2 linked regions of the Acaryochloris sp. CCMEE 5410 genome follow. The protein of the gene in region 2 binds, or shares a complex with, the protein of the main gene of each other region. Links are inferred from orthologs where the notes say so. Each region holds a gene or a part of one and is shown on either strand. Other genes may lie near its edges.

Region 1 (7,387 bases), 370 kb from region 2 along the record:
GGATGCGTCCTTGGATTTGCGTAGCCTACTCAGCACCTTTGGCCGCTACCTACTCTGTCTTCTTGATCTATCCTCTAGGTCAGGGCAGCTTCTCCGACGGAATGCCTCTAGGCATCAGCGGAACCTTCAACTTCATGTTCGTGTTCCAAGCTGAGCACAACATCTTGATGCACCCCTTCCACATGTTTGGAGTAGCTGGTGTATTGGGTGGTTCCTTATTCGCCGCCATGCACGGTTCCTTGGTTAGCTCCACCCTAGTTCGTGAGACCACCGAAGGTGAGTCCGCCAACTACGGTTACAAGTTCGGCCAAGAGGAAGAGACCTACAACATCGTTGCAGCCCACGGCTACTTCGGTCGTTTGATCTTCCAATATGCATCTTTCAGCAACAGCCGTTCCTTGCACTTCTTCTTGGGTGCCTGGCCCGTTGTCTGCATCTGGTTGACTGCAATGGGCATCAGCACCATGGCCTTCAACTTGAATGGTTTCAACTTCAACCACTCCATCGTTGATTCACAAGGTAACGTTGTGAACACATGGGCTGACGTATTAAACCGCGCCAACTTGGGTTTCGAAGTTATGCACGAGCGTAACGCTCATAACTTCCCCTTAGACTTGGCTGCTGGTGAGTCTGCTCCTGTTGCGCTTACTGCTCCTGTCATCAACGGTTAATTCTTGAACTGATTCAGTTCTGAATTAAAGGTTGAACCTCAGTTAAACTGAGAACCTAATTTGAATAAAGCGCTCCTTCGGGGGCGCTTTATTTTTGTGTAGAGGCGTATGGACTTCAGTCTTTTATTGGCCTGACGGAGGCGAGTTAAGTGGATTTAGTGGTTAGCTCATACTGGTAGAGCCAATCTGAAAATACCTTTTCGTTGACTTTGGCCTGGTCTGGTACTTTTCCTAAGGATGTTTTGAACCATCGAGGTCGTAGAAAAGGTTTACGCATTTGAGCAGCGGAATACATCGTCCGATATTGAATGGTATGGGCGCGTTCAATACGGCTGTTTTCGTAGTTTTTCAGAGCGTTTGCTAGATTGTCCTGTTGAGATAAACAGGTGGATAAGGCCCACACGTCTTCAAAGGTGGTGTTGGTGCCTTGTCCTAAGAAAGGTGCCATTGGATGGGCGGCATCCCCGACTAGGGTGACTCTGCCGTTGCTCCATTGGGGCAAGATCATAGGTTCGCATACGGGTCTTTCAACGATGGTGACTGCATCTGTGAGGTTCACCAGTTCTTGTAGGGCAGAATGCCATTTGGAGAGTTCCTGCAGGACTTGGGTTTTGGCTGCTTCGGGATGTGGGGAGCGATGGCCATGAGGTATGGCCATCTCTAATGCCCATGAGATATAGCCTTGGCCGTTATCTAGGAGGATTAAGCTTTTGCCTCGCTTGGCAAAAATGGTGGTGTGGTGAGGGGGAAGCAAGGGATGCTGATATTTTTGGACGCCACGCCAGGTCATCCAGCCGCCATAAGCTGGGTCTTCTAGGTCAAAGAGTTGTTTGCGGACGATGGAGCGGATGCCGTCTGCGCCAATGAGTAGGTCAACGGTTGCCGTTTCGCCATTTTTAAAGGACAGATTTACGCTTTGTTGGCTCTGGTCAAAGTGAATGAGTTGGTGATTGAGGTGAAGGGTTTCTGAAGGGAGTTTGGTCCTCAATATTTCCTGGAGGCTAAACCAGCGCACGGCTAGAAAGGGCTGATCGTAATCGTCATCTTTGACAGGTCGGTTAAGAAGGGGCCATCCTCTAGCGGTTCTGATTCTGAAGCGATTAAGTTTTGAACCTTGTTGTTTGAGTTGTTGAACAATATCGGCATCAATGGCGGCTAGGCTTCTGACTCCGTTGGGGGATAGGGTTACGCCAGCACCAATGGGTCGAAAGGCTTTGGCGCGTTCATAGATGTGGACTTCTATGCCTTGTTTTCTGAGGGCGATTGCTGCGGCTAGTCCTGCGGGGCCTGCACCGATGATGCCAACTTTTTTGAGATACGTATGTGGGGACTGCTCTAGTTGCATAGATTAACCTGAGTTCGGGATAAGCAATCTCTGAAACTATTGATTTTGCGCCTTTTATGATTTTCGCTTGGCTTAGACATCTGCGAATAAGCTCCGATATAGGGATTATTCTTAATAAAGCGGACTGATTATCAATAAGAGATGGTTTAGTTCAACGGTTGATTTTCTGAACCGTATACCTGAAAAGGATTTCTCGTATTTCTTTATCCCGAACTCAGGTTAGATTAGGAATGAAGAGTCTTCTCCCGCCAACATCTAACGCTTGTAACGTTGAAGCGCTCACCAATAAATTCGATTTGTCGAATCTGTTTTGTGCCATTGAGGGTTTTCCGTTTCAGATACTCCCTAATCTCCATCCAGCGAATTTCGCCTTCGGAAGTGCGAATAACTAGCATGACTGGATATGCTTGATTCATCCAGTATTCAACATGCCGCTGCTTGGGAATTTTAAAGATTTCCACTCCATCTTGTTTTCTTTCTGACAGATAAGAGTCACCTGATTTGAGCTGTAAGTAAAGGCGTTTACCCGTTGCTTCGCCATAATCATTCTTAAATTCAATCTCCATGTCAAGGCCGTGGTCACTGACAGTGAATTCACGGGAGATTTGGCCAGCTAAAGCAACAATTGAGATGACATCACCAACCAGAGCACGATCTTTACTTTCGTTATCCAGTGCATCTTGGTCTTCTGCTTCCAAAGTGTAATGCAGCCGTTTGATCTGATTGTTGGCTATTTGTGGTGTCTTATAAGACACCTACCACCAACGTAGAACACCATTGATTGCAGATGCATAACAACGGTGACCGTCTGAGCTGAAGGCTACGCTATTGATTGAGGCAGTGTGGCCCTTCATCACTCGCAAGGACTGTCCGCTTTCCACATCCCAAAGCCGCATCGTACAGTCTTCAGCACCTGAGAGAGCCAGGCGACCGTCAGCACTGAATGCTACGCTCATGACAAATTCAGTGTGGCCTCCCATCACACGTAGGGTGCGTCCGCTTTCTAAGTCCCATACTCGCACTGTTCTGTCATCAGAACCTGAGAGTGCAAATCGGCCATCAGCGCTAAAGGCCACGGTCCATATGGAGGAATCATGGCCTTCCATTACTCGTAGGGTGCGTCCGCTTTCTAAGTCCCATACCCGCACTGTCCTGTCATCAGAACCTGAGAGTGCAAATCGGCCATCGATAGTGAAGGTTACGCTCAGTACAGTGCCAGTATGGCCCTTCATCAAACGTAGGAGTTGTCCACTTTCTACATCCCATAACCTTACTGTTCGGTCTTCAGCACCTGAGAGAGCCAGGCGACCGTCAGCACTGAAGGCCACGCTCCAGATGATGTCAGCATGCCCCGTCATCACTCTAAGATTTTTTCCGCTTTCAATATCCCACAGCCTTACTGTTCTGTCAGATGATCCTGAGAGTGCTTGGCGACCGTCGTTACTAAAAGCCACACTCAATACGGTGTCTGTGTGATCCTTCATCACTCTAAGATTTTTTCCACTGCCGATATCCCACAGCCGTAACGTTTTATCTGAAGAGCATGAAAGGACTTGACGATTGTCGGAGTTGAAGACCATACCATTGACATAGCCTGAATGACCCTTCAACTCAATTACACCTTGCTTGAGATTTTTTGAGTCCAGAATCCGAGTGTCTTCGTTAGTTTTAAATCTGTTCGGTTGATTATAAATATCAAGGCTAGCCTGCATATGTCCATCACTGATGACTAAACTGGGCTAGTGACTTTTGAAGAGGTGTATCATCCAGTTTGTATGGCATATATCAGTGGACTTGATTCAGTGAAGCTTTGAACTGAAAGGTATCGCTTTACTGCTCTCCCACTGTCCCAATTGACACATATAGCATCGACAATCGGGAAAAACCTCACCCTCCCTCGACTTTTGCGAAAACTCGCAAGTATATTCTAAAACTAGAATTGTCGGATTTAAGTGTCAGCAGCAATAGTTGGAGGGTGCAAAGCTAGTACTTGCTTGAGATATTGGCCTGTATAAGACTCAGCGACATTCGCAACCGTCTCTGGCGTACCCGTTGCCACCAACTCACCGCCTCGATCACCACCATCCGGCCCCAGATCAATCACCCAATCCGAGCAGCGAATCACATCCAAATTATGCTCAATCACCAATACTGAATTGCCCTTATCCACTAGCCGCTGCAACACATCCAGCAGCTTGTGAACATCATAAAAAGACAACCCCGTCGTCGGTTCATCAATCAGATATAGCGTCTTCCCCGTTGCCCGTCGAGACAACTCCGTCGCCAACTTCAACCGCTGCGCTTCCCCACCCGACAGCGTTGGAGCCGTTTGTCCCAGCCGTACATAGCCTAGCCCCACATCCACCATCGTTTGCAGCTTATTCGCTGCCTTAGGGATATTCTCACAAAACTTCAGGGCTTCCTCCGCCGTCATCGCCAGCACATCCGCAATCGACTTACCCTTGTACTTCACCTGTAGTGTTTCCCGGTTATACCGTGCCCCCTTACACACCTCGCACTGCACATAGACATCCGGCAGGAAATTCATCTCAATTACATTCACGCCTTGCCCACCGCAGGCTTCACAGCGCCCGCCCTTAACGTTGAAGGAAAAGCGACCGGGTTTATAGCCACGGGCCTTGGCTTCCACCGTTTCCGAAAACACACTCCGAATCACGTCAAACACCCCCGTATAGGTGGCGGGGTTAGAACGAGGCGTGCGGCCAATAGGGGATTGGTCAATGACGATGGCTTTATCCAAACTTTTTAGGCCCGCCACCCGATCTAACTCAATTGGGAACGGCACCTTAAAGCCCAAGTGATGCTGCAACGCCGGATACAGCAGCTCATTCATCAAGGTCGATTTCCCCGACCCCGAGACCCCGGTAATACAGACCAGCTTACCCAAGGGAATTTCCACATCCAGGCTTTGGAGGTTGTTGCGATAGGCATTATGGAGGCGCAGTGCTCGGCCATTCCCAGCTCGGCGTTCAGGCGGGGTAGGAATCACTCGTTTCCCAGACAGATAAGCCCCCGTCAAGGATTCATCGTTATCCAGCAGTTCTTCTAAGCCCCCCTGCACAACAATATCGCCGCCATGCACCCCTGCGGCAGGGCCAATGTCCACTAGGTGGTCTGCCGCTCGAATTGTATCCTCGTCGTGCTCAACCACAATCAAAGTGTTGCCAAGGTCCCGCAGCTTGGTTAGGGTTTGTAGCAACCGGTGATTGTCCCGCTGATGTAGGCCAATACTAGGCTCGTCCAGAACGTAGAGAACCCCCGTTAGACCCGCACCAATTTGAGTCGCCAGACGAATTCGCTGGGCCTCTCCTCCCGATAGGGTCATGGCGGTTCGATCTAGGGTCAGATAGTCCAACCCCACGTCCAGTAAAAACTGCAATCGGGCCTTAATTTCTTTGAGTACCAGCTCCCCAATTTTGGCCTGGCGAGCACTCAAGGTCATGGCATTAATCCGTTCCAAGCAGTCGCGAATAGAAGCGCTGGTCAGATCGGGCAAGCAGAATTGGCCCATCCGCACTGATAAGGCTTCTGGCTTCAGTCGCCGCCCCCCACATACTTCACAGGGCTGCTGAATCAGATATTTTTCTAGCTTTTGCCGATACTGCTCGGAGGTGGTTTCCCGATAATGCCGATCCAGCAGCGGAATCACGCCCTCATAGCGTTTGTGATAGCCCTTCGATTCCCGATAGCGAGAATCCACTTCCATATAGATGGGTTCTTTGGTGCCATGTAAAACAATATGGCATTGCTCGTCCGTTAGATCGGCCCAGCTTGTTTGTAGCTCAAACCCAAACGCCTGCCCCACGCTGTAGAGCAGCGAGAAGTAATAGGTATTGTCTTTCTCCGACCAGGGAGCAATGGCGGCATAGACGGGCAAATTGGGGTCCGGGACAATTAAATCTTCGGAAAAGACCTTAAGGCTCCCCAAGCCATGACATTCTGGGCAGGCCCCATAGGGAGAGTTAAAGGAAAATAAACGAGGGGAGAGTTCTTCCATCACTGCCCCATGCTCGGGACAGGCAAAGTTCTCGGAGAAGACAGAGAGTTTGGGTTGGGTTTCGTCACCGTAGCTGCCTTCTGCCTCGGCAACTTTCAGCGACTTGGCCTGGGTAATGGGCACCACCTTATCGGAGGGGGCAGGCAGGATCTCTACCATCACGATGCCTTCAGCCCGTTGCAGTCCAGTGGAGAGGGAATCCGCGAGTCGTTCCTCAATCCCCGGCTTCATCACTAGCCGATCCACCACCACTTCAATGTCATGCTTGAAGTTTTTATCCAGATTAATGGCATCGCTCAGTTCTCGCACGTCACCATTCACCCGCACCCGGACAAATCCTTCCGAAGCCAGACTAGACAGCAACTTTTTATGGGTGCCTTTTTTGCCGCGAACCACGGGGGCCAGAATCTGGAACCGCGCTTTCTCCGGCAGGTCCATCACCTGATCAACCATCTGGTCAATGGTTTGGGGCGTAATGGCACGATCGCAATGGGGACAGTGTGGTTCTCCTGCCCGTCCGTACAGTAGGCGCAGATAATCGTAGATCTCGGTGACCGTACCCACTGTGGATCGAGGGTTGTGGGAGGTGGATTTTTGATCGATGGAAATGGCGGGACTCAGACCCTCAATGGCATCCACATCAGGTTTATCAACCTGGCCTAAGAACTGGCGGGCATAGGCACTGAGGGATTCCACATAGCGTCGTTGCCCTTCCGCAAAGATGGTGTCAAAGGCCAGGGAAGATTTTCCTGACCCCGACACGCCCGTAAAGACGATCAGCTGATCGCGGGGGAGGTCTAAATCAATATTTTTGAGGTTATGCTGACGGGCTCCCCGAATTCGAATCCGATGGTCGGCGGGAATCTTCGTTTTCTTGACCCGACCATTGGGAGAGGAACGACTGGCCGCTGCTTTCTTCTCTTGTTTGGGAGCATTAGCGCGGCGGGGCATAGTAACATTTTGAAAAATTACTTAATAATTCTACCGCTTATTTGTAGGCTTCTTGGGGCAATTAGGCTGCTGATTTGGGTTTTGCGGTTAGCCATTTGGCCGCCAGTCCGCCCCCAATAAAACCAAACAGGTGGCCTTCCCAGGAAATATGAGGCATAGTTGGCAACAAGCCAAACAGCATACTGCCATAGACAATCGACACAAACACCGACAGGGTAATGGCAGGCCAACTGCGCTCAAAGTATCCCCGAAATAGAAGATAGCCGAGGTAACCGAAGACCAAGCCACTGGCCCCAATATGAAGGGTATTACTGCCGCCAATCAGCCAGGTGCCTAGACCACCCACCACCATCACAATCAAACTGACGGAGAAAAAGTCCATAATCCGCCGTACCATCACCA
Region 2 (5,691 bases):
GCAATCTTAAATGGTAGAGCAGGAATTAGTCCTGAAATGGCGATTCGATTAAGTAAAGCTTTTGATACGTCTCCTGAAAGTTGGTTGAACCAACAAATGCAATATGACCTGTGGCAAGCTGAGCAAGCAGTTGGTGATATAGAGATCAAACGTTTATCTGTTGCCTAACAAAGCGTTTCACCCCGCAACCGTTATGCTATGGATATCAGGCAATTAACCTCTTGCTCCAGGTGATAACCTTAGCTCTAACCTGCTTCCACTAAAGCTTTTTCGACTTCAGGCAAGGCCCCCTTCATTTTGCCTAGCCAGTCGATCAGGCTTTCCAATTGGCGGTCGGCTTTCATAACGCCAAGCCCTCGGACCGTTACCTTACCGGGGAAGTATACGAAACGCGATCGCAAATGTTCAGGTAGATTCTCCTTCAGTAACTTAAAGGCCGGTTCCTCCATCGGGGTTTCTAACATCACATGCTGTTTATCCTCTGGTTTAATCCGCGAGAAGCCTAGGGACTTTGCCAACTGCTTGAGTTCCATAATTCGCAATAGCTGTTGGGCTGAATCGGGAATCGGACCATAGCGATCGTTCCAGTCTACGGCGGTTTGGGTAAGGTCGGCTTTGGTCTCTGCTGAGGCCACGGCCCGATAGGCACTCATCTTTTGATCTAAATCGGTAATGTAATCGGCGGGAATAAAGGCGGTTAGGTTGAGGTCCACCTGGGCTTCGTCCACCTGGGGGATTTCTTGACCGCGAATTTCGTTGATGGACTCGTCCAGCATCTCCATATACAGGTCAAAACCGATGGCCTCCATTTGTCCCGACTGTTCTGCCCCCAGCAAATTACCGACGCCCCGAATTTCCATATCTCGAACGGCTAACTGATAGCCAGACCCGAGTTGACTAAACTCTTGCAGCGCCCGAAGTCGCTTGCGGGCTTTTTCCGTGAGGGAACTTTGATTGGGATAAAACAACCAGGCATGGGCTTGAATCCCCGCGCGCCCCACCCGACCTCGAAGCTGATAGAGCTGGGAGAGGCCAAACTTTTGGGCATCTTCAATCAAAATGGTATTTACGCGGGGAATATCCAGTCCCGATTCAATAATGGTGGTACAGACTAGGATCTCCGCGTCGCCGTTACTAAAGGTGAGCATGGTCGCCTCCAACTCCCCCTCCACCATCTGACCGTGGGCAATGGCAATCCGGGCACTGGGCACCATTTCCCGCAGCTTACCCGCCACTTCTTCGATGCCTTCCACGCGAGGCACCACATAAAAGATCTGGCCGCCTCGGTCTAGCTCCTGGCGCACGGCACTGCGAATTGATTCTGGATCGTAGGGAGACAGATGGGTTTTAATCGGACGACGAGAGGGGGGTGGAGTGGTAATCAGGCTCATTTCTCGCACCCCAGACAGGGCCATATATAGGGTCCGAGGGATGGGAGTAGCGCTAAGGGTGAGCACATCCACTTGGGTTTTTAGAGTTTTGATTTTCTCCTTTTGATTCACCCCAAACCGCTGTTCTTCGTCAATCACCAGCAGGCCTAAATCCCGGAAGTTGACGCTTTTCCCCAGTAGTTGATGGGTGCCGACGACAATATCTAACTCTCCGGTTTTTAATCGATTTTGAATATCTTTGCGTTCTTCGGCACTGCGGAAGCGATTAAGGAGACCAATTTGAATCGGGTAGGGAGCAAACCGTTCTTTAAGAGTGTGGTAGTGCTGCTGGGTGAGAATGGTGGTCGGTGCGAGGAAGGCCACCTGTTTACCTGCGGTAACAGCTTTAAAGACCGCACGGGTGGCTACTTCAGTTTTGCCAAAGCCAACATCCCCACACACCAGCCGATCCATAGGGCGAGGGTTTTCCATATCCCGCTTTACATCTTGGGCAGCTTTCAGTTGATCGGCAGTGGGCTGATAGGGGAAGGAGTCTTCCATTTCTTCTTGCCAGGGCTGATCGAGAGGAAAGGTAAAGCCCTCCTGCTGAGCCCGCTGGGCATAGAGCTTCAGCAGATCCACCGCCAGTTTTTTAATGGATTTGCGAACCTTATTTTTGGTCTTCTCCCAAGCTTTCCCAGACATTTTGTTGAGCTGGGGCCGACCTTCTCCCGTGGTCCGAAATCGAGACAGAGAGCCCAACTGATCGGCAGCAACTCGTAAGGTGCCATCGGCGTATTGCAATACCAAATATTCACGGGTTTCATGGTTGAGGGTAAGACTCTCTAGCTTAAGAAACTTACCAACCCCATGATTGCGGTGGACGACAAAATCACCCGGTTGGAGCTTATTTGGATCGACCTGTTTAGAGGCTGCCCGCCGTCGTTTACGAATATAGGTGGGCGTCGCCAGGGTATGCTGACCGAAAAACTCGCGGTCCGTAATTACCACCGTACGGAAGGTGGGCAGGACAAAGCCTTCGAGTTCAGCTAACCCAGAATATTTGAGAGCAACGGGGGTGTGCTGCTCTTGCAGTTTATCGATGGCGAGGAAATCTTTGGGATTCGGGACAAACTGGGCAGGGCAGTCATGCTCCTGCAACAGGGCCACGGAGCGGGACGGTTGAGCCGAGATCAGCCAGATACTGAATTTGCGATCGCGTTCTTCTCGAATGGTCTCCGCTAACTTGCCAAACTGGTGGGGTACTGCAGGCACAGTTCGACTGGACAGATTTAGTCCCCCTTTGTCCTCCGCCAACTCCGACAGAAAGACCCGCTCAAAGACTTCAATTTGATCCAGTGCCGCTTCAAAATCTTGGTGCAGCTTGGGCAGTGGAGCCTCCGGTAAACTTATGGACTCCCACTGTTCATGGGCATGTTCTACCCAGCGGTTACTATGGGGCCGACATTGCATAGGTTCATCAACGACTACCAGCGTATTGTCCGGCAGATAATCTAATAGAGAAGCAGGCGTTTCAAAGGCCATCCCCAGAAACCGCTGACTGCCTTCTAAAGTCCCGGTTTCTAAAAGTGCCAGTTCTTCTTCTGTTAAGTAGGCTTTGACTTGGACCTGTTGGGCCTCACTCAGAGACGCTAAGGTAATCGGGGCAAAGCTAGTCGGCGTCAGCGTCAGCTTTTCACTACTATCCAAAGACCGCTGACTAGTGGGGTCAAACTCTCGCATTTTATCCAGCTCATCCCCAAACCACTCCAACCGAATGGGCAGCTCGGAAGCCACGGGAAAAATATCGACAATGTCCCCACGCCGACTCCACTGGCCTTCGGTTTCCACTAGGGAGACCCGCTCATATCCGAGTCGTGCGAGCTTATCGCTCAGGGTTTTTAGGTCTAGCTCAATCCCCGCTTCCAAGCTCAGGCAATAGGGTTCAAAGATCTGCACGGGGGGTAAGTGGGGTTGCAAGGCCCGTTCTGTGGTCACAATCGCTAAGGGTGCAGCCTCTGGATTGGCGTTGAGCTTTAGGGTTTCAGCCAAGACCTGTAACTGCCCCCAGATCATCTCCGACTCTCGATCTAAGGATTCATAGGGGGAGGCTTCGGAAGTGGGGTAGAAATAAACCGTCTGCCAGCCCATGGCTTCGAGCTGAGTGGCCCAGCGTCCGGCTTCTTCTAGGGTGGCGGTGACCACAAATAAATGCTGCTGTCGCTGTTGAGCGAGGGCAGAGGCGACCAGTCCCTTCGGTAAACGGGGCACACCACATAACTCTAAGAATTGCTGCTCTTTCAACTTCAGCAGCAATTCTTCCGATAGGCGAGAACGCCCCAATGCTTGCACGATTGCAGAAAAACTCATGATTGCTTATTTCCCTGCTGCGGTCATCGGCAACAGGCACCCTTTTTTCAACGCTTTACCACACCATAGGATAACAAGGTCAGAGCAGGCTGTGCTTGATGATTTGTCGTGGTGCTAGGATCTTATGACTAACTTTAGGGTGCGTCAGTTAGGATCAACCACTCAAGTCTCAAGTATTTATGGAATGACCACTTAATAGCAATCAAGCCAAGAATTTGTTGCTACCAAGATAGGAATTGATATGTTGCCCACTCTAGCTACACCATTTCCTAAAACAACCTTAGAAGAGGTGATGGGCTGTCTTGCTTACCAAGGATCTCCGAAAACTCTAGAAGAGATGGAAGCTGCGATTCAGCAGGGTGTGGAGGCATCCTGGTATGGTGACAGCTGATACGAATGTTCTGATCCGCTTGCTGATCCGAGATAGATGAAAGGCAATTTGAGAAAAGTGTCGCCCTCTTTCGAGAGCAAACGATTTTTATCCCTAACACCGTGGTGTTAGAAACAGAATGGGTCTTGCGGTATACCTAACAGTTCACCCCCAACCAAATAATCCAAGGACTTCAATCTCTGTTTGGGCTTGCAAATGTTCATCTTAGTAATGCAAGTTTGCTGGATCAGGCGTTGCAATGGTATGAACAAGGCTCAGATCTGCATTTACCTTCTAGCCAACAATGCTCTCATCTATGGACCTTTGATAAACAATTTGCGAAGCGCAGTCAGGGCTTATCCTCTTGTGAAGTGAATGTTTTGTAGGGCATGCATTAATCAACTGAGTGCTTATAGATGTTGCTCCCTCGACAATTGATCAGTTGAGAAACTTTGGATGAAGCTGGTTTGAGCCTGGGTAGACTTAGCTTAAGTTGCATCTCCTCAATTAACAGATCATGTCACTATTTTCAATTATTGAAAAAACAGATAATCTAATTCGATTAAATATTCAACGCCATTCTGAAGCTAGAAAAAAAATATTAATTTATCTATTTGTCTTGTTAGTAGCTTTAATGGGATTTTTGATAATTGGTTCATCTTTATATGAAATAATTTATGAGAAAAAGACTGCTTGCTTATTGTCTATGCCCATAGGAATAGCTTTTACCTTTTATTCAAAAACTATCTTTTCTAGCTTTAATAAAAATAGTAATACTGATGTGGTTTTCACCTTTGATAAAAATGAGAAAAAAATATGGGTTCAAGAATTGGCCTCGAAATCTATAGAAGATCCAAGTTTGGTTGGCAGTTTTTCAGAAATCGTATCTATTCATGTTATTGAAGGGAGCCTTTCTGATAATGATTTCCTTAATCTAGATAATTCTTTCTCGGTGAAATTTGAAAGAAATAATGGCAGCCTTATTCAGTTATATAACTCTTCCGTTAACAAATCTGCTACTCAAGTAGAAAAAGAATCCTATATTAACGAGTTTAACAGAGTTAGAGAAGAGGTTGCGATCATTCAAAGTTTTTTATCTGCAAGCTAAATTTTTTAACTATAGCTAGGAAACATATGTGATGGACAACTTTGATAAATTATTTCTATTGATGGGTGCTATCAGCCTTCCCTTTCTTATTATTCAGGTATTGAGGGGTAATTTGGTGGTTGCTAGAGCGAAAAAAGGCCAAGCACCTAAATTTGTAGAAAAGTTTCCGGTATCAACCGGACAATATTCTGACTGCAAAGAAGCAAAAATAAAAGTAACCCATTTTATTGATGACTTATTAGAGGATAACGATTCAAATCTAGTTCTGACTGAGAATGAAGTGAATGCTCTCTCTTCTAGTGGAGTTCAACTGAACACTTGTGAACCTGGAACATACATAACTTATAAAATTAAAGACGGCAAGATTCTAAAATATACACTTAAATGGCCAGTTTATAATGCTTTTGATCTATATAGTTTAGAGAAAAGAGAAATAAAATTTAGAGAATTTCAGCATACCCTTTATGAAGAAG

Evidence for each region.
Region 1: the proteins of mfd (region 2) and uvrA are in contact, whole or in part, in a crystal structure (PDB 4DFC), measured with the Escherichia coli proteins. The link is inferred for Acaryochloris sp. CCMEE 5410 from one-to-one orthologs.

Annotation. Positions count from the first base shown.
Region 1 is NZ_AFEJ02000001.1:2,667,255-2,674,641, reverse strand. What follows is about bases 3,765-7,383. They hold uvrA (excinuclease ABC subunit UvrA), read right to left. Parts: upstream 6,986-7,383; coding sequence 3,965-6,985; downstream 3,765-3,964. Other genes in these bases: ON05_RS12205 (rhomboid family intramembrane serine protease), read right to left, coding at 7,047-7,383. Outside these bases: psbA (photosystem II q(b) protein), read left to right, coding at 1-671; ON05_RS12225 (NAD(P)/FAD-dependent oxidoreductase), read right to left, coding at 817-2,016; ON05_RS12220 (DUF4365 domain-containing protein), read right to left, coding at 2,241-2,771; ON05_RS12215 (WD40 repeat domain-containing protein), read right to left, coding at 2,772-3,728; more of ON05_RS12205, read right to left, coding at 7,384-7,387. UniProt on the Escherichia coli protein: The UvrABC repair system catalyzes the recognition and processing of DNA lesions. UvrA is an ATPase and a DNA-binding protein. A damage recognition complex composed of 2 UvrA and 2 UvrB subunits scans DNA for abnormalities.
Region 2 is NZ_AFEJ02000001.1:2,290,737-2,296,427, reverse strand. Bases 46-4,128 are described here. They hold mfd (transcription-repair coupling factor), read right to left. Parts: upstream 3,741-4,128; coding sequence 246-3,740; downstream 46-245. Other genes in these bases: ON05_RS10325 (hypothetical protein), read left to right, coding at 3,982-4,128; ON05_RS10335 (HigA family addiction module antitoxin), read left to right, coding at 46-168. In the rest of the region: more of ON05_RS10335, read left to right, coding at 1-45; more of ON05_RS10325, read left to right, coding at 4,129-4,131; ON05_RS10320 (hypothetical protein), read left to right, coding at 4,628-5,218; ON05_RS10315 (hypothetical protein), read left to right, coding at 5,250-5,691. UniProt on the Escherichia coli protein: Couples transcription and DNA repair by recognizing RNA polymerase (RNAP) stalled at DNA lesions. Mediates ATP-dependent release of RNAP and its truncated transcript from the DNA, and recruitment of nucleotide excision repair machinery to the damaged site.